One region of the Paenarthrobacter sp. NPDC092416 genome, then DNA from elsewhere that is predicted to be linked to it. Evidence: riboswitches for the same ligand, from Rfam matches in the RefSeq annotation. Region 1 holds a riboswitch; each other region holds the start of a gene.
The links. A riboswitch is a leader RNA that binds a small molecule or an ion and turns the genes downstream of it on or off. The one in region 1 is predicted to bind S-adenosylmethionine.

Region 1 (7,592 bases):
CGCATGTACACCACCGAGATATTGGGGGCTCCGGTCAGCGTGCGCATGGTCATGGGCCTGTTCGGCACGCCCGCATCGGAGGTAGTCCAGCTATTGGCGACGCCGGCCATTTTGGCGTAGCTCGCCTGAATCCCGGACTCCAGGCTCCGCCAGTACGTGGCGCCCTCTCCGGCCTCGCCGGCGGTGGTAAACACGGTTTGGACGCAACGTTGGGCTTGGATGTCCCTCATGAAGTCGGGGCTGAGGAAGAGCAGGTCGTCATCGGTGTGTGCCACGATCTGAAGGGCGCCTCCCGTCCCGGCGCAAGGGGGAACCGCAGCTGCCGCCGGGGCAGCCGCTGCGAACACCAAACCGGTGGTGACCAGCGACGAGCCCAACAAAAGAGAAATGATGCGGCGGAAGTACTTTGGACGGTCCACAACCATGCTCCTCGAGCAGATGTTGGGCCCCCCAGCCGGCAAACTTACAACGCCCAAGAGGGACGTTATTCGAATGGAGTTATGCGCCGTAATCGCTTCAGCCGGCTGAACGCGATGCGGTGCGAGTTACGATACACCTCCCGGACGGTGGTGCATAGAGGCCCGGCAGACGTCCACGAACGCCTTGAACGGCGCAATCCGCTCGGCGTCAGGGAGTTGATTCGCCTCGGGATGCCACTGCACCGAGGCAGCCCAGCGGGAGGGGTCTTCCAAGGCCTCCACCGTGCCGTCGTCGGCTATTGCTGTAACGACGAGGCCGTCGCCCACGGTGTCCACCGCTTGGTGGTGGCCGGAAGCGATCTTGATGGTGGTCCCGTTCGGTGCGCCATAGAGCGCAGCGGCCTTGGACCCGGGAGAAAGCACGACGTCGTGCCAAGCCCATTCACTCGCAGAAGGGTCGCTTGGGCTCAGCCCGTTATGAGTCACGGCTGACGGTGACATGTCCTGGATCAAGGTCCCGCCATAGAGCACGTTCAGGAGTTGGTGACCCCGGCAGACACCGAGCAGCGGCAGCCCGGCGTCGAGCGTTGCGCGTGCTACATCCATGTCCAGATGGTCCTGATCGGGGTTGACGTCGTACAGGGAATCCAGCGGATCCTGCCCGTAGAGGCGCGGTTCAATGTCGCCGCCGCCCGGCAGCAGCACGCCGTCGAGCCGCTTCATTTCCGCGGCGAGACGACCAGCGCTGTCGGCAGAAACCGGTGTCAGCAGGACCGGATCAGCCCCCGCCAGGCGGAGGAGGTCCACGATGTATGTGAAGAGTTCGTTGGCCTCTCCCACACGGGCATCCGGGTTGTCCGAACTGCTGAGACGGACAGGAACGCCGATGCGCGGACGGGCGTCAGGGGTGGCTTCTGAACTCTGCATCCTTCATCTTGCACCGAACCCGGGCTCCACACACAAACGGTATCCACGAGTCCGCTGAGCTTGTCCCACCATTACGCTGAAACCATGACTCCCTCCGGCGCCTTGAACCCCAGCCCGCGGACCCTCGACGTGGAGAGTGTGGTCCATTTTGATCGGCTCGTGGGAGCCGGCGCGGGATCGATGCACGGCTGGCATGCACAGTCGCTGGACCTGCGCGGACGCTCCCGGGACCTCAAGGCGCTGGACCCGCAAGGTGCGATCTTCCTTGGATGTACGTTCGACGACGGCGTGGAGGACAGCCTGCGGGCTCGCGGCGCGCTCATCTTTCCCAAGTTGCGCGGAGTTCCGTTCAACCCGTACCGCGGCAGCCTCTACACGGCCAAAGAACTGTATACCGCCAAAGACCAGGACATCTCCTCCACAGAGTACGAGGCCACGTTGGATGCACAGGTCTATCAGTGGAGCATCCTCCCCGGCCAACGAAGCAGCCTTGATGCCACCCTGGCCGCAGCACTGCACGACCATGCCATTGGCGACACCCTGGATGAGCTTCTGGATGCAGGCGAATTCGCGGGAACAAAGCTGGTGGGTGTCATGGGCGGGCATGCTGCCCAGCGCGGAACCACGGAATTCGCTGACGCCGCCCGCTTGGGGAGGCTTCTGGCACAAGCCGGGTTCACAGTAGCCACCGGTGGTGGTCCCGGCGCCATGGAAGCGGCCAACATGGGCGCCTACCTCAGTGGACTGCCCGACGCCGACTCCGCAGACGCGCTGCAGGCGCTCGCCGTCGTACCGGGGTTCCGCCCGTCCGTGACGGCATGGGCGCGCCAGGCGGCCGCCGCCGTCGAGCGTTATCCGGTGGGCACCGCGTCACTGGGCATTCCCACATGGTTCTATGGTCACGAGCCGCCCAACCTGTTCGCCACCCACATCGCCAAATACTTCGCCAACGCGGTCCGGGAGGCGATTCTCCTGGAGCTCTGCAACGGCGGGATCGTGTTCCTTCCCGGGGCTGCAGGGACCGTTCAAGAGATCTTTCAGGACGCGTGCGAGAACTACTACGGAGCGCCGGAGACCATCACTCCCATGGTCCTGGTGGGGCGGAAACATTGGGAACGGACGTACCCTGTGTGGCCCATGCTCCAAAGCCTGGCGAAGGGCAAACCCATGGCCACCCGGATCTTCCTGGTGGACACCGTGGATGAGGCGTTGGAGATCGTGAGCCGCTAAAAGTCTTTGCTGCAAGGGCCCATGCCCAGTTGGGCCAGACCCGTCCGGTCGCCGGCGGCGTATTCGCGCACCCATGATGCCTGGTCATACATGAGCTGACGTGGATCATCCACGTGGTCCAAGCCCAGCAGATGGCCAAGCTCGTGCATGATCACTGCCACGCCGATCTCCTGGCCCCTTGGTGTGTCAACGATCCCCGCGAATTGGGGCGCATCCAGCGACACTGTGCCGGTCACGTACGCCTTGTAGCCGTTGCTCAGGCCGATGGACGAACTCCCGCCCAATCCCACGGTTTGGCCGGTGAGGCGGGGCACTTGCTCGGGGGTGGTCCAGGCTATGAGCACGGGCGCCCAGCGGTCCCCGTACCTCTCGGGTTGATAGCCGTTCCTGCTGGTGGAAGGTACCTCGGTGGTGCGGCCGTCGTAGATGAACCGGAGTCCAGTAGCCCAGCTGGCCTGCTGAATGGCTTCCTCCACCAAAGGCTGCCAGGAGTCCGGTGCGAGCTCGCTGTTGACCACATAGTGGATGGGTCTGCACGGGGAGTAGGCCAACGGAGTGCCGTCGGCTTTCAACGCGAGGAACTTGTAGGCCGTGCTGGTCCGGTCCAAGGGCGGCGGGGTGCCGAGCGGAGCGTCGGCTTCTTCCAGCCCGGGCAACGGATCCTCGCGTTGGCCGAACGGCACCAACCCCGGGCGGGGTGCGTGGCTTTGCGTGGCGGAGCCTGACAGAAGCTGTTGCAAGTCACCGCTGAAGTAGGCGCCGGCGCATACCAAGCCGAGGATAGTGAACAAGAACAGGATGGCCGCGACGCTGCTGTGCTTGATGGGCGGCGTCGGTGCGTGCTGGTGCGGCGGCGTGGGTTCGTGCGGCGGCGAGTTGGGCGGAGGGGGATAGGGGTCCGGCCATTGTGGCGACCCATAAGGTTCCATGGAACCCCCTGACGCGGCGGCCCGAACCGGACAGTGGGGTGCCGCCGTCGGCCGTTTCCGTCAGCATAGAACCGACGGCCGCGGGAGTCCATGACGAACTTGTCAGATGTCCTTGCGGCACGGCGAGGTGGCGAGCAAGTGCAGGCCGGTGAGGTCGCCTGCGGCCAAGCCGTCCGGAGCGCCGATCTCCGGATACATGAGCTGGACTGGATCGTCCACGTGGTCCAAACCCATGACGTGGCCCAGTTCGTGCTGGATGACGGCCAGAACGTAGTCCGCGCCGCCGGGCTCTGCGAGCAGCTCGGCTACCTGCGGCGAGTCGAGCTGAAGGCTGCCGCTGATGTAGCTTTTGGGGCCGTTGTTGAGCGAATACATGGTGCTCCCGCCAGTGCCGATCACCTCGTCGGCCAAGGGCGGAACAACCTCCGGGCTGGTCCAGGAGATCAGCAGCGGCGCCCACCGGTCCCCATACTTGGCTGGTTGGTAGGCTTCGCGTTTCTCGGCAGGAAGCTCATCCGTGGTGCCGTCATTGACGAACTGGATGCCGGAGGCCTCGGAGATGTTCGCGATGGCTGCGGTGACCAAGGCATCGGTTCCCTCGGGAGCGGCCGCGGCGTTTACAACGTAATGCAGCGGGCGGCACGGCGAATAGCCCACCGGAGTGCCGTCGTCGTTGACTGCCAGGAACTTGTAGGACTCGTTGATGGTGGCTGGCGGCAAGGGCTTGGCCAGCGGAGCGTCGGCTTCCTCGAATCCGGGAGGAGGAGCATTGAGCGCGCGCTGGGGGACCGTTTTGCCTGCCTCGGTTTGAGGCTTGGCGGCCTGGGTGGCGCCGGGAATCAGTGATGTGATGCGGGGATCGCCGTGGAGGAATCCGCTCACCACAACGGCGCCGACAGCGGCAGCGACGGCCATCAGGACGCCACGGACAACGCGTGCCGCTGATCCCGCCGGTCGCGGCTGCGTCCGGTCCTGGCTGTCCGAGTCCACTGGTCTTCCCTTCATCGCGCCTGTCCACGCTGAGTGCGCTGAGGAACGAGCCAACATTACGGGCAGCGGACAGGACGGACCAAACCCGGCAGGATCCGGGCTACACGATCACTGCGCCAAAGGCGAGCCCGAGCCCGTAGGTTGCTGCGGCCGCGCCGAGGCCGATGGCCAGTTGGCGCAGCCCGCGGCTCAGCGGCGAGGTTCCGGACAGCAGCCCGACGACGGCGCCAGTCGCCAGGAGCGCGACGCCCACCAGGGCGCCGGCTACTACCAAAGCGGCGAACCCCGTCATGCCGAAGATGAACGGGAGAATGGGCACGATCGCGCCGGACGCGAAGAAGCAGAAGCTCGACATGGCGGCGCCCCACGCGGAGCCCACACTCTCGTGTTCGTCGGCGGTTTCCTCTTCTTCGGGGTGGAAAGAGAGGCTGGGATCGCAGTCGCAGCTGAACAAACCCATGCGTTCAGCGGCGCGGTGTTCGGCGGCTTCGCGGGTCATGCCGCGGGCGAGGTACACCAGGACCAACTCGTTGTGTTCTATATCCAGGGATGGTGCCGCCGTGAGCGTTGCCTGCGTGGGCAGCGTGGCGTTAAGCAGTTCCCGCTGCGAACGGACTGAGACATATTCGCCGGCGCCCATGGACAGCGCACCGGCCAGCAAACCGGCCACGCCACTCATGAGCACTACAGGGCTGGGCACTCCGGTGGCGGCCATGCCCATGACGAGCGACAGGTTGCTCACCAGGCCATCGTTAGCGCCAAAAACCGCTGCCCGGAAAGTGCCGGACAACCTGTTGCGTCCGCGCGTTGCCAGCCCGCGGACTACTTCCTCGTGGATTTGCTCGTCGGCAGCCATGGCCGGGGTTGCTGCAGGGTCGGTGCTGTAGGGGGAGCGGCCTTCTGCGCGTTGGGCCAGGGCCAGAACAAAAACGGATCCAAAATGGCGCGCAAAAAAACCCAGCAGCTGGCTTCGGCCAGAGGCTGCCTTGGGCATCCCGGCGTGCTCCCCGAGCAGTTTGAGCCAGTGGGCCTCGTGCCGGCCTTCGGCTTCTGCGAGAGCCAGCAGGATCTGCCGTTCCTCGCCATCGCGACGCTGGGCGAGTTCACGGTAGACGGCAGCTTCGGCTCGTTCATCGGCCAGGTATTGCCGCCAGCGCTTGATGTCCGCGGACGACGGCGCTGCAGCTTGCGTTGACGGAATGGTGTCCGGAGCGGGGCTCGACGGACGGTGGGATTCCTGGTGCTTCTGCACTTTCTCTCCTGTGCTGGGTGGGGTAGTTGCGGCCCCATTGCACGCCCACTGTACCGCTTATTGGCGCGGATTTTTGGCTGGTATTCCTTATCCGGAATGTTCGGTGCACCGTAAATTCCGGCGGGTGCGACGCCCCTCGCACCCGCGTTTTGAGCGCTGTCTTGACCCCTCGGATTGCCAGTGCTCAGATGGATAGACAGGGGCGGGGGGCCTCCCCGCAATTGGTCAGCGGGCTGCTTTCGGGCCCACGAGACGGAGGTTGCAGCATGGACACCACCGAATCACACGCCAACCACCCGGCGCGGGCAACCATCGAGTCGGACCCCGCGTACGACTACAGCGAGGATCAGGAAGTCGACGAAGCATGGGTAGACGAAATCGACGTCCCGGACGATGACGAGCGCGTGGTCCCGCTCGACGAAGCCGAGGAATTCCGCCAGGACGACGAGGAAATCTAGGCCGTTTCGCTGTGATCCTTTGGGCCCTCCGGATGGCTGAACCCGAAGTGACGCTCAATACCTGCGGATTTCCCGACGGCGGCAACCGTCACGGTCAGCGTCAGCGTTGACTGACACCAACGGGTGGGGCGCACAGCTTGCGCCAGGGCCCTGGCTATCAGCCGTGCTTCGGGGTGCCGGTAACGAACGAGGCCGCCACCCACCATCAGAGTGACGGTTCCCAGGACGACGTCGACGCCGGGAATCACCCGGATTGGGTGCGCGGACGTTGGGCTTGGGGTGGTTGCTGTACCGCTGTGCGTTGTGGCGCTGCTCGTGGCGCTGCGTGGTCCGGCTGGGATGACGGCTTGGTACGGCAAGGAATGCTCCTTGGGGGAGTGCTCTTGCCCGCTCGGTTGTCTCTGGTCCGGGGCGGGCCGCTTCCTCATCCGAACCACCCGTGAACATGGGGTTGGTGTGTGGCCAGTCGGAGCTTGGCGCCACCTCTCTTGAAGCAGGCACCACACTACCGGATGCGTCCACACGGCGGGACCCCCAAAGTCCTTTGTTGCGGGGCCCGCTCTGCGCCCCAAATGCGCGATCAAGCGCGCAAAGCGGGCCTCACAACGAACGTTCCCGGACTCCGCCGGGCACAGCACAACGGCGGCGCTGCCCCGGAAAGGGGCGGCACCGCCGTCGTGAACTGCTTATTGTTTTGTCTTTGGCTGCAGCTGTCCCGGTTAGTTGGGAGTGTGGCTGCTGACCGGGTGAGCCTCAAGCGGTAGCTCGTCCGAGACCGCTCCGGCAACGCGCTTGTCCCAAGCGGCGCGGACCGCAGGATCGGTGGGCGGCGTGGCGAGCGAGATCACGACGTAGGCCACGAACGACGCCAACAGGCCGTAGTAGATCGGTTCGTTGGCGTAGACGCCGTCAACGCTCGGAATGACTCCGGTGGCGAACAGGATCAGCAGGGACAGCGTCAGCACCGAGCCGATTGCCATTGACCACGCAGCGGCGATGCCGGTTCCGCGCTTCCAGACGAGGCCGCCCAGAATCGCAACCAGGAGGCCACCTACCAGGATGTCGTAGGCGATGGTGAGCGCAACCACCACATCCTGCGCAGCCATGGAGATCAGGACAGCAACGATGCCGAGGCCAAGAACCCAGTAGCGGTTTGCCTTGACGTCGTGCTCGGGGTTTTCCGTGTCATCTGTGTTGATGATCTTGCCAAACCAGCTGGCAACGAACGGAACAACGTCAGCACGGGCCACCGTTGCTGCGGCAATCAGGGCGCCGGAAGCGGTGGACATCATGGCCGCAACAGCCGCAGCCATCACGAGGCCGCCGATGCCGACAGGCAGGATGTGCGTTGCAACCTCGGCGTACACCACGTCCTTGCCAAGGTTGG
Region 2 (7,592 bases), on a different contig from region 1:
GTCCAGGACCTCTGCTTCTACCTGCACGGACTTGGCGTGGAGATCAAGGGAGTCGGAACCACGACGCTGAAGATCACTGGCCGGCCCGCGATCGACGTCGACATCGAATACTTCCCGTCCGAGGACCCCATCGAGGCCATGAGCCTCATCACCGCGGGCATCGTGACGAATTCCGAGGTCACCATTCGGCGCGTGCCGATCGAGTTCATGGAAATCGAGCTCGCAACTCTTGAGCAGATGGGCCAAAAGCTCGAAGTGTCCGGCGAATACATGGCACGGAACGGCCGAACCCGGCTGGTGGACGTCACCACCAAGCCGTCCGAGCTCCGTGCGCCGCAGGACAAGATTCACCCCATGCCGTTCCCGGGCCTGAACATCGATAACCTGCCCTTCTTTGCCGTGATCGCGGGCAACGCCGAGGGCCAGACCATGATCCACGACTGGGTCTACGAGAACCGCGCCATCTACCTGACGGAACTGAACAAACTTGGCGCCCAGGTGCAGTTGCTGGATCCGCACCGGATCTACGTCAACGGACCCACCAAGTGGCGTGCCGCGGAAATAGGCTGCCCGCCCGCCCTCCGCCCGGCGGCGTGCTTGCTCCTGGCGATGCTTGCCGCCCGCGGAACCTCCGAGCTGCGCAACATCTACGTGATCGAACGCGGCTACGAGGACCTCGCCGAGCGACTCAACACCATCGGGGCCAAGGTGGAGTACTTCCAGGACTGACCCTTTCGTTCGGCGCACGTGTTGGTTGGCGCGGTCGGCGCACCCTTTCGCGCCATCCGCGCCGGTTCGTTCGGTCGGCGCACCCTTTCGCGCCATCCGCGCCGGTTGGGACTGGTGCGGATGGCGGCACGTGGTGCGGCCCCAGGCAGCACGTTCGGGCTCCGGGCCCGCACCTCGGGCCAAGCCCTGTCCACCCCTGCATCTGTGACGCAGAATGGAACCATGCGGACCTTCGGGGTTGAGGAAGAGCTACTCATCGTCGATCCTGTGACGGGCGAGCCCTTGGCTATGGCGGATGCCCTCCTCGCCCGGAATGAAGAGCCGTCAAGGGACCCAGCGTTGGAAACGGGCCTCAGCCATGAGCTCAAGCTGGAGCAAATCGAAACCCAGACCCGCCCTTGCCACAGCTACGCGGAGTTGCTCCACCAGATCCGACGCGGCCGGGCCATGGCCAACGAGGCGGCCCGGAAGCAAGGTGCCAGCGTAGCCGCCATCGCGACCTCCCCGATGGCCTCCACGAGCCACACCACCCCTGACCCGCGCTATGCGGAGATGCTGGAACGCTTCGGGCTGACCGCCCACGAGCAACTGACGTGCGGGTTCCACGTGCACACCTCAGTGGAGTCGCCGGAGGAAGGCGTGGTGGTCCTCGACCATATGCGGGACAAACTCGCGGTGCTCACGGCCATCAGCGCCAATTCCCCGTTCTGGCGCGGTCTCCCCACGGGTTTCGACAGCTACCGCACGCAAGCTTGGAACCGCTGGCCCACCTCTGGTCCTTCGGCCGTGTTTGGCTCGTTAACTGCCTACCGCCGCATTGTCAGGCGGCTCCTGGAGACGGGCGTGCTCCTGGATGAAGGCATGATCTACTTCGACGCCCGGATCTCACGCAATCACCCCACGGTGGAGGTCCGGGTTGCCGATGTCTGCCTCCGTGCCGAGGACGCCGCGCTCATTGCGGTGCTGGTGCGCGCCTTGGTGGAGACGGCTTCCTTGGAAATGCTCGACGGCGTGGAACCCTCCACAGTGCCGACGGCGCTGCTAAGGATGGCGAGTTGGCAGGCGAGCAATTCAGGGTTGCGCGGTGACCTCTTGGACTTCGGCGACTTCCGCCCTCAACCCGCGGCCGACGTCGTCTGGGCCTTGGTGGATTACCTCAGCCCGGTGCTGGACGACCAGGGTGAACTCGATCTGGTGAAAGCGGGTGTCTCGGACATCCTCGAGCGCGGCAACGGAGCACACGAGCAACGTGAGGCCGCGTCACGTTTTGCCAGTCGGCAACGGGGCGGCGGGGGCCAACCCGGGCGGCCACCGAGCCGTGAAGCCTTGGCGGCCGTTGTTGGGCACGCAGCAAAAGTGACCATGCGCGGCGCCTCCGCGGACGCACACAAAGACCCCGCGCCGATGCTGACCAGGGTCCGCAGGCCGTAAAGGCCCGAGCCAGCCAGGGCACAGCGGATCGCAACGCGGCGGACGAGAGCCAGGCCTACTGCTCCCCGAGCGTTCCTTCCTCGTCCCGTACAACGTCGGCGTCCCGTACAACGTCGGCGTCCCGTACAACGTCGGCGTCCCGTACAACGTCGGCCGGAGGCTCCCACCCCATCAAGTAGGCGCCCACAGTCGCTTCGACGAGATAGAACGCGAACGGCGGAATGTCCTTCTTGACCATCAGGATGGTGCCATAGAGGGTCGCCGCACCAGCAGCCGTGATGCCGACCCACCGCTTGGCGGGAGAGGTCAGCAGACTCCCTCCGAGGGCAGCCAAGGCCGCAACGTGGAGTGCCGAATAAGCCATGAACGGAAAGGACGAGCCTCGGAAGTAGGCGAAGCGTTCAAGGTCCGACGCCCGGCGCGACAGGCTGTAGACGAAGAGCGGGGCGCCGCCGAGCAAAGCTGCGGCCGCGGCTCCGGCCCAGGTCTTGGATATTCCGGGATGCTGGGCTCGTGCGAAAGCGGCGAAGCCCATGGGAACAGCGGCGGTACCGGCCGCGGCGAGATGATGGCCGACGATCCAGCCGCGCTCGCCGTCCACGAGCATGCGGAGCCGCTCGGCAGGATCGGCGGTGATGTACACGCGCGACACCGGGGAGATCCCCGTGAGCCACACGATGGACCCGGCTACGATGACCGCGCCGGCGCGACGGTAAGGACGTTTTCCGTTCATGGCATACCGCTTCGACTGGAAGTACGAGACGAGGGCTCGATATGTTGCCGAAAATACGCCGGGAGGGGCGCAGAGTCAATGACTCCACGCCCCTCCCGAACAACCAAAAACTAGACCTGCTTGAGGGCCTTCTCCAGATCCAGGATGAGGTCGTCCACGTCTTCCAGGCCAACGGACAATCGGACCACGCCGTCGCTCAACCCAATCGCCGCACGGCCCTCCGGACCCATGGCCCGGTGAGTGGTGGTGGCCGGGTGGGTGATGAGGGACTTGGAGTCGCCAAGGTTGTTGGAGATGTCGATGACGCTGAGCCCATCGAGCAGCGCGAACGCCGATTCCTTGGCAGAACGTCCCGCGGAGGGGAGCAGCTCGAACGTCAACACGGTGCCGCCGGCCTTCATCTGCTTCGCGGCGAGCTCGTACTGCGGGTGCGACTTCAACAGCGGGTACTTCACCCAGCTGATGGCGGGCTGCTGCTCAAGCCATTCCGCGATCTTCAAGGCCGACGCCGAGCTGTGGTTCACGCGCAGCCCGATCGTCTCAAGCCCCTTGGTCAGTACCCAGGCGTTGAACGCGGACAGCGACGGGCCGGTGTGACGCATGAGCTGCTTGACCGGGCCGTCGATGAATTCCTTGGTGCCCAGGATGGCGCCGCCGAGGACGCGTCCTTGGCCGTCGATGTGCTTGGTGCCGGAGTAGACAATCACGTCCGCGCCCAACTCGCCGCAGCGCTGCAGCAGGGGAGTGGCAAAGACATTGTCGACGACGACGGTGGCACCGGCCGCGTGCGCCAGCTCGCTGACCGCGGCGATATCCACGATTTCCTGCATGGGGTTCGATGGTGACTCGAAGAACACAGCGGTAGTCGGCTCCGAGAGCGCGGAACGCCACTGCTCAAGGTCGGGACCATCGACGAATACTGTTTCCACGCCCCAGCGCGGCAGGATCTCGTTGAGGATCACGAAGCACGAGCCGAACAGGGAACGGGCAGCAACCACACGGTCGCCGGCAGCCAGCAAAGCACCCAAGGCGGTGAAGACCGCGGACATGCCTGACGCCGTCGCAAAGCACGCCTCGGTTCCTTCGAGCAGCCGCAGCCGCTCCTGGAACGTCGCCACCGATGGGTTGCCGTAGCGGGAGTACACGAAGCGTTCGTCCTCGCCGGTGAAGGCGCGTTCCGCGGCAGCGGCGGATTCGTAGACGAAGCCCGAGTTCAGGAAGACAGGCTCAGAAGTTTCCTGGAAGTTGGTTCGGTCAAGGCCGCCGCGGACTGCCTGAGTATCGGGGCTCCAGCTGGCGGCATCGGGATTGAAAGTCACTTTAGTCGGTCCCCAGGTTCGTCGGCAGGCCACGGTTCTTCCAGCCATTCACTGTTCGTTCGCCGTAACGGTCCGGCTCGCCTTCGAAGCCCTCAAGCACGTTGTAGGCAGTGAAACCGGCCTGCGTCGCGGCGATGGCAGCGGAGATGGAACGCTGTCCTGAGCGGCAGATGAAGACGAGTTCCACGCCGTCGCCCTCGGGTGCCTGCTGCTGCAGGTCCTCGAGGAAGCGCGAGTTGGGGATGCCACCGGCAAGGTTCCACTGGATGAACAGGGGATCGTTCTCAGTGGCCTTGGTGTCCGGAATGCCGATGTGGGCCCATTCGCCCTCGGTCCGCACGTCCACCAAAATGGCACCTTGTTCAAGCTTTGCCCACGCATCCTGCGGGCTCAGGTCACCTGCGTAGCTCATGCGTGTCCCTCGAATGCTTCTTCGTCGTTGTAGTTCTCGAGCTTGTCAACAGCTGAGGCGACGGCGGCATCGGCACTGGCGATCGCGGTGGGCAGCACGATTGCCTGCGCCACGATCACGTCGGTGCCGTTGAAAGTGGCGGCCGGGCTGCCATGCAGCACGTAGCCCTCCGCGAGGGCATTGTGGATGCGCTCGCAGAAATCACGGGTATCGGGACCTGTAATCAGGCGGTAGGAGAGTTTTTCTTCAGTGGGTTCAGACATTGCTGGGTGCTCCTCAGTCACGCTTGCAGATTCGAAGTGTCGATACGCCGAGTAGTCACCTGAGGCACCCCGCCGGAGAGAGGGTTGCCGACCAGCAAGTCAGGGCTTAACGCTGGTGCTCATTACTCAAGAAAAACGTAACATCCACGACGGCGGGCTGCACCGCCGTCGTCGTCATGTTGCGTAACCGGCGCGCGCTTGAGTCAGCCGCGCCTCAGTGCGCGGACTGCAGCGCCGGTGGTGGGGAAGAAGTGGTCCGGCGTGAAACGGGCCGCGGCGCCTAGCTGGATCAGTTTGTCTTTGACGGGCCCTTTGAGCTCTGCGAACACCAAATCCACCCCTTTCCTGGCGAGCCACTCGTCCAGGGTGACCAGATCCTCGAGCGCGGTGGTGTCGATCCCGGTGATCGGCTCGGCAGCGAGGATGACGTGGGTGATGTCGTCTGGAGCCTCGTCCACTTCTTCCCGGACAAACGACGCTAAGACCTGTCCGTTGCCGAAGAACAGCGGGGCATCGAAGCGCAGGATGAGCAGCCCGGGGACCCGTTCGCCGTCCGGGTGCCTGGCGAGGTCGTGATAGCCGGGCAGGCCCTCTTCGGAGCCGAGTTCGGCGCGGTACGGATCCCACGCCCTGCGCACAAAATCCAGGAGGGCCAAAGCCATGGCCACCACAATCCCTTGGAGGACGCCCACCAGCAGAACGCCGAGGAACGCTGCCACCATCACTACGGATTCGCTGCGGCTCATACGCAGCAGCCGCCAGACGCCGCCTGGATCCGCCAACGCAATGGCCGCGGCAATGACCACGGCGGCCAACGTGGCGGAGGGCAGGTACTCGGTAACACCGGGGGCCAGGAGCATGAACGCCAGAACGAGGGTTGCGCCCACCACACCCGTCATTTGGGATTTGGCGCCTGCGTCCACGGCCACGGGAGTCCGGGAGGCGCTCCCTGAAATGGGGAATCCGCCCAGCAGCCCGGTGGCAGCGTTGGCTGCCCCCAGAGCTGCCATTTCCCTGTTCCCGGAGACCCGGTTTCCTTCCTTGGCTGCCAGGGTTTGCGACAGGACGCCGGTGTCCGCGAAAGCCATCAGGGCGATGCCTGCGGCGGCTGGGAGCAAGGTGAGTGCGTCGGCCCAGCCAATTCCGCCCAGGGCCGGCATCGGCAGGCCTTGCGGCAAAACGCCGGTGACTTTGACGCCGTCGTTCAGGCCCCAAACCGCCGTCGCGATGCACGAGCCAACCACCGCCAGCAGGACGCCGGGAACCTTCCATTTCAGGAGCCGGGGGATCCAGATGAGTGCCAGCGACCCCACGCCGAGCAGCAAGGCCGTGAGGTTGATAGCGCCGTTCAGCACCCCTGCGGTGACCGTCGCGAGCTTTTCCCGGATGTCGCCGTCGGCCTCGATCCCCAGAAAGGCAGGTAATTGGGAAAGCGCCACGAGCAGCGCGATTCCGTTCAAGTAGCCGAGCCTGATGGGTTTGGATAGGAGACCTGTGATGGTGCCGAGCCGCAGCGCTGAACCCGCCATCATGATCACCCCGATCAGCACGGCAAGCAGCCCGGCCAGCGCCACGGACTTTTCGTTGCTCCCGGCAGCCAGCGGCACGATCGCCGCGGCGATCATTGGGGCCAGCGCGGAGTCGGGTCCCAGGACCAGGATTCGGGAGGGCCCGACGACGGCGTAAACCAGCAACGGGACCACGGTTGCGTAGAGACCGGTGACGGGAGGGAGCCCGGCTGCCTGCGCGTAGGCCATGCCCGCGGGCACGAGCAGTGCGAACAATGCCGCGCCCGCCACGATGTCGTGCCGCAACCATTCGCGCTTATAGCCTTTGAGCGCCCAGACGCTGGACAGCCACTCCTTGGCGGAAGGGCGTGTGGTTGGTGCACTCATAGAGCGATCATTCCCGACCCCGGCTGTTTGTGGAACATGCCGATCGCCGTATGTGGAAATCCGGGGCGGTCCGAGGCGCCTCCAAATGTGACGCTACGGGAGCATAATTGACGCAGTACGACCCCCTGTAACTTCGCATGAAATCAGGTCGCGGTGAACGGACGGAGCAGTTCTACACTCAAGCCCATGCTGCATTTTGGTTGGTTTGTGGGCCACGGATTCGGAGTCCAGGGTTGGGGGACTCCCGGCTACAGCCTGGGCTACGACTGGAAGAAACCCGCCCTGTATCAGGAGGCCGTCCGGGCGTTTGAGCAATCCGGCCTGGACCTGTTCATCATCGAGGATTCCCTCACGGTTCCCGATACCTACGGCGGCACCGCCGAGGTCTCGCTGGCCCACGCTTCCTTTGCGCCCAAGCACGATCCTCTCGCGTTGGTCCCGTACCTTCTTTCCGCGACCGAGCACCTCGGGATCGTGCCCACGGTCAGCGCTTCCTTCTATCCGCCCTTCACCGCTGCCAGGCTCCTCGCCACGCTGCAGCACTTCTCTGAGGGGCAGTTGGGGTGGAACGTGGTCACCTCGGGCAGCGACCTCGCGGCCCAGAACTACGGGCTGGACCAGCAGATCGAGCACGACTTGAGGTACGGGAAAGCGGAGGAATTCGTCGACGTCGTCAGGCAGCTTTGGCGGAGCTGGGAACCTGGTGCGGTCCTTGAGGACGTGGACGCCGGGGTGTACGCCGACCACACCAAGGTTCACCCGATCAACCACCAAGGCGATTTCTTCAAGGTCCGAGGCCCGCTGAACACG
Region 3 (7,592 bases), 540 kb from region 1:
TACGCGGCCCGGAATTACCCTGCCCAGAACTACCCGGCGTATCCGGGCGAGCCCACCGTGGTCCGCCCCGCAGACGCGGCACCGCCGGCGGGTCCGCCGTCGACCGTTGCTCCGTCAAACACCTCGAGTTTGGAGCCGCAGGGCTACCGGGCGCGGCGGCTGGCCGAGCTGGACGCAAAGTTCAGCAACGGCGAGATCGCCATGGAGGACTATATGAAGCAGCGCGCCGACATCATGAACGGCTGATCGTTCAGGCGAAGAACGCCTCGCGGAGCTGCACGGAAAGCTGGCCGATTTCGGTCAGGAATCCGTCGTGTCCGATCGGGGCCTCGATGACGTGGACCGGCACATTTCCGGGGAGGGCGGCTGCAAGCTCCTGCGATTGTGCCGGGAAATAGAGCCGGTCCGAGTCCACGGCTGCGACGAAGAACTCGGCACTGGCACGGGCCAGGGCCTCAGTGAGGTTGCCGCGGCCCCGGGTCACGTCGTGGCTCATCAGGGCTTCAGTGATGGCGATGTAGCTGTTGGCATCGAACCGGCGGACCAGCTTGGTACCTTGGTGGTCGAGGTAGCTTTCCACCTGGTAGCGGCCACGCTCCCCCAGCACTGCGGCCGCCAGCGGCGTCTCCTGGTGCTGGGCTTCGCGGCCAAAGCGGAAGTCCAGCTCCAGGGCAGAGCGGTAGGTGATGTGGGCAATCCGGCGGGCGAGGGCGAGCCCGGCCTCAGGCGCACTGCCGCCGTAGTAGTCGCCGTCGTTGAAGTTCGGGTCCTGGCGGATGGCGAGCGTCTGGGACTGGGCGAAGGCGATCTGCTCAGCGGTGCTGTACGCACCAACCGAGATCACTGCACAGCGCTTGACACGCTCGGGGTAGGTGACCGCCCACTCGAGCGCCCGGGCACCTCCCATGGAGCCGCCCAGTACGGCGTGCCATGCTTCGATGCCCAGTTGGTCGGCCAGCCTTGCCTCGGCCCGGGTGCTGTCGCGGAGCGTGATCAACGGGAAACGCGAGCCCCATGGACGGCCGTCGGGTGCCGTCGAGGACGGACCTGTGCTCCCGTAACATCCGCCTACGATGTTGATGGAGATCACGAAGAACCTGTTGGTATCGATGGTGGCGCCCGGCCCTACGAGCTGCTCCCACCACCCCTCCTCGTCTGTCGCGCCGCGCGCCACGTGGGTGCTGCCGGTCAACGCGTGCTGAACCAGAACCGCGTTGGAGGCGTCAGCGTTCAGCCGGCCCCAGGTTTCGTAGGCCAGGACCACGTCCGGAAGGAAACCACCGGCCTCAAGCTCCAGCGACCCTACGCCGGCGTACTTGACCGTTCCGTCTTCTTCTCCTGATTTGGGGAGGGCTGTAGCAGTAATAGTCATTCCTTTGACACCTAACTTCGCGCTTGCCCGCCGCCTTGTATGCGGAAGGCCAGGTCCTCACCCGGGGCACCCCACCGCGGAAGGAGGGTTGCCGGCCAGCAAGCCGGGGCTGTCGCTGGCACTCATGACCTAATACGTAGAGTCTAGGAAAAACACCGCTGCATTGGCGAAGAATGTGACAACAGTGTGACGGTTTTGGGCTGATTCATTCACGAAAGCGCACGCCGGAGCCGCGTCCGGCGAATTATCATCGACGCGGACGCGGCTCCAGATGTGGATTTATGCGCCCTTGGCAGCCGTGAACCCGGCCTCCAAATCCGCCAGGATGTCATCCACGTGCTCGATGCCCACAGACAAACGGACCAGGCCGGGGTTGACGCCGGCGGCCACCTGCTGGGCCACCGTCAGCTGGCTGTGCGTGGTGGACGCGGGGTGGATCACCAGCGAGCGAACGTCACCGATGTTGGCCACATGCGAGTGGAGCTCAAGGCCGTCGACAAAGCGCTTGCCGGCTTCGAGGCCGCCCTTCAGCGTGAACGCCACGACCGCACCCGTTCCACGGGGACCGTACTTCCGGCCCCGGTCGAACCACGGACTGGATGGCAAACCCGCATAGGCAACCGATTCGACGTCGTCGTGGGCTTCAAGCCATTCCGCCACCTTGGTGGCGTTCGAAACATGGCGCTCGACGCGCAGGCTCAGCGTTTCCAGGCCCTGCGAGATGAGGAAGGCGTTGAACGGGGACACTGCCGAGCCGAGGTCCCGGAGAAGCTGAACCCGTGCTTTGAGGATGTAGGAGAGGTTTGCCCCCAACGCCCCGTCCTTGCCCAAGTCCCGGGCGTAGACCAGGCCGTTGTAGCTGGGGTCCGGCGTGTTGAAGCCCGGATAGCGCTCGGGGTCCTTGCCGAAGTCGAAGTTGCCGGAATCCACAATCACCCCGGCAATCGCGGCGCCGTGACCGCCTAGGTACTTGGTTGCCGAGTGGACCACGATGTCCGCACCCCATTCGATGGGACGGATCAGGTACGGGGTGGACAAGGTGTTGTCCACCACCAAGGGCACGCCCGCTTGGTGGGCAGTGGCGGCCACGCCTTCGATGTCCAGCACGTCCTGGCGCGGGTTGGAGACAACCTCGGCGAAGAAGAGCTTGGTGTTCGGCTGCACGGCATCCCGCCAGTGGTCCAGGTTGTCCGGATCCTCCACGAACGTGACCGAGATGCCGAACTTCTTCAGCGTGTGCGCCAGCAGGTTGTAGGTGCCACCGTACAGGCTCGGGCTGGCAACGACGTGGTCTCCAGCCTCGGCGATGTTGAGGATGGCGAACGTCTCGGCGGCCTGTCCGGAGCTCAGCAGGAGCGCTGCCAAGCCACCTTCCAGGCTGGCGATGCGCTGCTCCACGGCGTCCTGCGTGGGGTTGCCGATACGCGTGTAGATGGGGGCGAGCTCTGCCAGGGCAAAGCGGTTGGCTGCACTCTCAGCACTGGGGAACACGAACGAGGTGGTCTGGTAAATGGGAAGCGACCGCGCTCCCGTTGCAGCATCAGGCTCCTGGCCTGCGTGGATCTGTCGTGTTTCAAAGGACCATCCCTGAGACATAGCTTTCTCCTCTTCGTAGCGCATGACGTATCCAGGAACTGGCGATCGGCCTGGGTTGGAGTCAGTCTAGGAAGCTATTCAGGGCAAGCCCAGCTTTGTGACGAAGGCAGTATTTTTCAGACTTTGGGCGTCCCGGCATGACGCCTGCAGGTCGTTCCACATAACATCCCATGTTGGTTAGGCTTGACTTAGCTGAGACCCCGATCACAAAGTGCCAAGATGAAGCCATGCGCATGGATCACGTCTCTTACGCTTGTGAACGAGATGGCCTTCTGGCCACTACCGAACGAATTTCAGCGGCCCTGGGAGTGGATGCAGTCCGGGGCGGAGTGCACCCGCGCTTCGGCACCCGGAACATGATTATTCCCCTCGCTGATAACAAATACCTGGAAGTCGTGGAGGTCCTGGACCACCCTGCTTCCGACAAAGCACCTTTTGGTCAGGCAGTGCGGGCCCGCTCGGCTGCCGGCGGAGGTTGGATGGGCTGGTGCGTCGCCGTTGACGACCTGGCTCCCTTCGAAGAACGGCTTGGCCGTGCCGCAGTTCCGGGCAACCGGAAGTTCCCGGACGGCCGGGAACTGGTGTGGCAGCAGATAGGCATCCTCGGATTGATCGCGGATCCGCAGGTGCCATACCTGCTCAAGTGGGAGGGTGACCCCTCACTCCACCCGTCCAAGGTTTATGAGAGTGACGTCAAGATGTCCAGCCTCACCATTGCGGGCTCGGCGGAACGCGTTACCGAATGGCTGGGCGAACCGGTGGAGAAGCCGCTGGAAGACGTTGCCGTTCAGTGGATGGCTCCGCACGGGACACCAGGCATCATGTCCGTCACGTTCGAAACCGCTTCCGGAGCCGTCACCATCTGACGATTCCATCGTTCCGGGCTGGTCCCGGCCCCGGTCAGCCATGTCCGGGCAAATCTTCGGCCGCCATCAGCGGGTGCCAATGACGTCACCCACCGATGGCGGCCGAATCTCTTTTAACAGCAGCTGTTTCCTGGGCGGCTAGCCGAGGCCCACCGCTTTGCCGAACAGGCTGAATCCCACGAACGCCACGATGTCCAACAGTGCGTGGGCGATCACCAACGGCATAACCCTCTTGGTCTTGGTATAGATCCAGGCAAACACGAGGCCCATGACGAAGTTTCCGAAGAACGGCCCGAATCCCTGATACAGGTGATAGCTGCCACGCAGGACGGCGCTGACCACGATTGCCACCGGCGTGCTCCAGCCGAACTTCCCAAAGCGGTCCATCAGGTAGCCCACCACAATGACTTCTTCGACGATTGCGTGGCGCATGGCCGAGAGAATCAGCACGGGCACCGTCCACCAATAGGCGTCCAGGCCGCTGGGCACTATGGCAGTGGTGATCCCCAACGCCCGCCCCACACCGTACAGCCCCAGGGACGGGATCCCGATCGCTGCGGCCAGTCCCAAGCCTTGGAGCACGTCCTTGCCGGGTCGGGCAAGATTGAATCCCAGCCGCGCAAAGGCCGAGCCTCCCCTGCCAACTGCCGAGCCGTCCACTTCGCGGTTCGCCGAGGAATGCACGGACAGGAAATAGAACACCAGGACCACCGGAACCAGCGCGAACAGGATGTCCAGGAGTTGGTAGGTGAGGTCGAAGTACTCGCGGGTGCTTTGGGACCGGTTGAGCGTGGATGTGGCCTCAGACAACGGAGCCCGCGTCATCTTGTCCAAGAGCTGCACCACGGAATAGACGGCCGATTGGCCGAGTGACAGGCCCAGCACAATGAGCACTTCGGCGCGCAGCCGACGGCGGGAGGCAAGAAGCATGTACCTATCTTGCCCGGTGTTGCTGCCTGTTTGCCCGGAACCTGCCTTCTTGCTCCGGCCCCAGCCTCCGGGACCCTATGCTTGGTGGGATGAGCGCCCCAGGGAGAATCTTCATGATCCGGCACGGCCAGTCAGCCGCCAATGCCGACACCTCGATCTACAACCGCGTGCCCGATTACCGCATCCCCCTGACGGCTCAGGGTGTGGAGCAGGCAAAGGTTGCCGGTGAGGACCTTCGGCGGAAGCTCGACGGCGAGCAGGTGTGCGTTTACGTCTCGCCGTACCTGCGGGCGTACCAGACCCTTGAAGCGCTGAACCTCGGCCCGCTGATCGAGCGCGTGATCGAAGAACCGCGACTCCGGGAGCAGGACTGGGCCAACTTCCAGATCGCCGGTGAAATTGAGGACCAGAAAGAGCTCCGGAACCTCTATGGCCACTTCTTCTACCGGTTCCGCGAGGGCGAATCGGGCTCGGATGTGTACGACCGCGTTTCGTCGTTCATGGAGACGCTGTACCGGCATTGGCAGAAGCCCACGTATGCGCCGAACACGCTGCTGGTCACCCACGGCCTGACGATGCGTTTGTTCTGCATGCGGTGGTTCCACTGGACGGTGGAGTACTTTGAATCGCTCAACAACCCGGACAACGCCGAGTTGCGGACATTGTTAAGGACCGACGACGGCCAGTACAGTTTGGATGCGCCGTTCAGCCAATGGGTGCCCCGGAGCGTTGACGACTCGGTGCTCCACGCCCCCAGAATGCAGTTCTAGCCCCGGACTTAGTTCCCCCGCGCGACGATGACTTCGGTGCCCTTGGCCTCGAAGGCCGCCTTGTCCTCGGCGCTGATGCCGGAGTCAGTGATGAGGTGCCGGAAGTCGTAGCCTGCCATCGCGGCGAAGGAGCGGCGCCCCACCTTGGAGGAGTCAGCCACAACGTAGGATTCCGTGGCACGGCGGGCCATGACCGTGTTGACCATGGCTTCGCCTTCATCGGTGATGGTGGGGCCGAGGTCCGGGTCAACTCCGTTGACGCCGATGAACGCAATGTCCAGGGCTACCTTCTGCATGATGACGTCCGTGTACGGTCCAACGAGCTCGTAGGAGCGCGGATTCAGGATGCCCCCAGTCACCATGATCTTGATGTTGGGGCGGACCGCCAGCTGCGAGGCGATGTTGATGGCGTTGGTGACCACCGTCAGAGTGGGGCGGTTGGACGGCGCATTGAGGTCTTCCCGCGTGGACAACAACTGAGCCAGTGCGGTGTTGGTGGTTCCGCCGCTGAGGCCGATCACGGCCCCTGGCCGGATCAGGGCCGAGGCGGCCTGGGCAATGTCCTGTTTCGCCGCAGCGTGGTCATCACGGTTGTATCGTCCAGGCAGGTCGTAGGCCACCGACCCGGTAGTGGCTCCACCACGGGTACGGCTCAGCAGCCGCTGCTTCGCAAGGCTGTCGAGATCACGGCGCGCCGTGGCCGGAGACACATTAAGCCGCGTCACGATGTCCTCGACTTCCACGTGGCCGGATTCGGCCAGGAGGTCAAGGATGGCGGTCAGCCGATCGGTGCGGGTCATGACTAGCCTTTCGCGGAGTCTTGCTATTTCGCTTTCGCGAACAGCGTCAGCAATCGTGCGGATTCCAGCACCAGGGCGTCCCGGCCGGCCTGGATGTACTTCCGGGAATCCACCACTGCAGGGTTGGCATCGAGGTACTCACGGACGGCGCGGGTAAAGAACCCGTTCAAATGTGTGGATACGTTGATCTTAGTCATACCGGCGCCGATAGCGGCTACGAGCATCTCGTCTGTGACGCCGGAGGAGCCGTGCAGGACCAGCGGTTTTCCGACCGCGCCTTTCAGTCTGGAGATCAAATGCAGGTCCAGCGACGCACTCCTTTCCGTCATGGCGTGGGATGAGCCCACTGCCACGGCGAGCGCATCCACCCCTGTTGCCTCGACGAAAGCCAATGCTTCCGCCGGGTCGGTCCGAACACCGGGAGCGTGCGCCCCATCCTTGCCGCCCACTTTTCCGAGTTCGGCTTCAACGTATACTCCGCGATCATGGGCGTAGCGGGCGACGCGCTGGGTCACTTCGACGTTCCATTCATACGGCAAGTGCGCGCCGTCGTACATCACGGACCCGAATCCCAGGTCCACGGCGGCAAGCGCGAGGTCTTCCGATTCCGCATGGTCCAGGTGGAGGGCCACCGGCACTGCGGCATCGCGGGCAATCGCCAGGGCTGCCGCCGCGATGGGCTCCAGTCCTCCGTGGTACTTGGCGCAATTCTCGGAAATCTGGAGGATCAGGGGAACGCCGGCCGCCTCAGCTCCAGCCACCAGTCCTTCAGCCGTTTCCACGTGGATGATGTTGAATGCGCCTTGGCCGGTGCCGCCGGCCGCGGCCCTGTCCATCAATTCCCGAGTGTTGACCAGGGTCACCGGGTCTCCTTCCATGTGACGATCAGTTGTTGTTCGAGGTCCCGGTACTGCGGAGAGATCTCTCCGGCTGCGGGCATGAGCACGGCCGCTGCGGACCAAGCGGTGGCTCGGCGGAGAATCTCACGGGGCTCGGTGATGCCTTCGGCGAGGGCGACGGCGGCAGCCGCCACACCGGCGTCGCCCGCCCCAGTGGGGTTGCCGCTCAGCGGCTCGGGAAGGCGGGCACTCCAGTAGCCACCCGGGGCTGCATGGTCGAAGGCGAGCATGCCGTCCGCGCCGGCGCTAACGAGCACCGTCCTGGCGCCCATCGCAATCAGTGACAGCGCGGCGTCCTCCAGGCTGTCTTCGCCCGTAGCTTCCGCGAGCTCGTGGTGGTTGGGTTTGAGGACATCGGC

Region 2: another riboswitch for S-adenosylmethionine. It lies ahead of ACIQC5_RS19205 (DUF1737 domain-containing protein); the one in region 1 lies ahead of ACIQC5_RS04640 (hypothetical protein).
Region 3: another riboswitch for S-adenosylmethionine. It lies ahead of ACIQC5_RS06890 (homoserine O-acetyltransferase); the one in region 1 lies ahead of ACIQC5_RS04640 (hypothetical protein).

The regions. Positions count from the first base shown of each region.
Region 1 covers NZ_JBIVQG010000002.1:78,288-85,879, forward strand. Annotated here, with positions in the region: gene ACIQC5_RS04605 (chitobiase/beta-hexosaminidase C-terminal domain-containing protein) at 1-425, opposite strand, end outside; gene ACIQC5_RS04610 (gamma-glutamyl-gamma-aminobutyrate hydrolase family protein) at 546-1,346, opposite strand; gene ACIQC5_RS04615 (LOG family protein) at 1,431-2,576, shown strand; gene ACIQC5_RS04620 (matrixin family metalloprotease) at 2,573-3,505, opposite strand; gene ACIQC5_RS04625 (matrixin family metalloprotease) at 3,608-4,510, opposite strand; gene ACIQC5_RS04630 (VIT1/CCC1 family protein) at 4,596-5,747, opposite strand; gene ACIQC5_RS04635 (hypothetical protein) at 6,014-6,205, shown strand; gene ACIQC5_RS04640 (hypothetical protein) at 6,202-6,564, opposite strand; SAM riboswitch class IV at 6,580-6,699, opposite strand; gene ACIQC5_RS04645 (sodium:solute symporter) at 6,925-7,592, opposite strand, start outside.
Region 2 covers NZ_JBIVQG010000012.1:74,807-82,398, reverse strand. Annotated here, with positions in the region: gene ACIQC5_RS19230 (UDP-N-acetylglucosamine 1-carboxyvinyltransferase) at 1-729, shown strand, start outside; gene ACIQC5_RS19225 (glutamate--cysteine ligase) at 952-2,160, shown strand; gene ACIQC5_RS19220 (hypothetical protein) at 2,216-2,893, opposite strand; gene ACIQC5_RS19215 (O-succinylhomoserine sulfhydrylase) at 3,004-4,212, opposite strand; gene ACIQC5_RS19210 (rhodanese-like domain-containing protein) at 4,214-4,624, opposite strand; gene ACIQC5_RS19205 (DUF1737 domain-containing protein) at 4,621-4,887, opposite strand; SAM riboswitch class IV at 4,902-5,014, opposite strand; gene ACIQC5_RS19200 (SulP family inorganic anion transporter) at 5,091-6,782, opposite strand; gene ACIQC5_RS19195 (NtaA/DmoA family FMN-dependent monooxygenase) at 6,936-7,592, shown strand, end outside.
Region 3 covers NZ_JBIVQG010000002.1:614,755-622,346, reverse strand. Annotated here, with positions in the region: gene ACIQC5_RS06895 (hypothetical protein) at 1-246, shown strand, start outside; gene ACIQC5_RS06890 (homoserine O-acetyltransferase) at 251-1,372, opposite strand; SAM riboswitch class IV at 1,387-1,502, opposite strand; gene ACIQC5_RS06885 (bifunctional o-acetylhomoserine/o-acetylserine sulfhydrylase) at 1,652-2,992, opposite strand; gene ACIQC5_RS06880 (VOC family protein) at 3,196-3,834, shown strand; gene ACIQC5_RS06875 (CPBP family intramembrane glutamic endopeptidase) at 3,973-4,764, opposite strand; gene ACIQC5_RS06870 (histidine phosphatase family protein) at 4,854-5,534, shown strand; gene ACIQC5_RS06865 (DeoR/GlpR family DNA-binding transcription regulator) at 5,543-6,334, opposite strand; gene ACIQC5_RS06860 (class II fructose-bisphosphate aldolase) at 6,358-7,212, opposite strand; gene ACIQC5_RS06855 (1-phosphofructokinase family hexose kinase) at 7,194-7,592, opposite strand, start outside.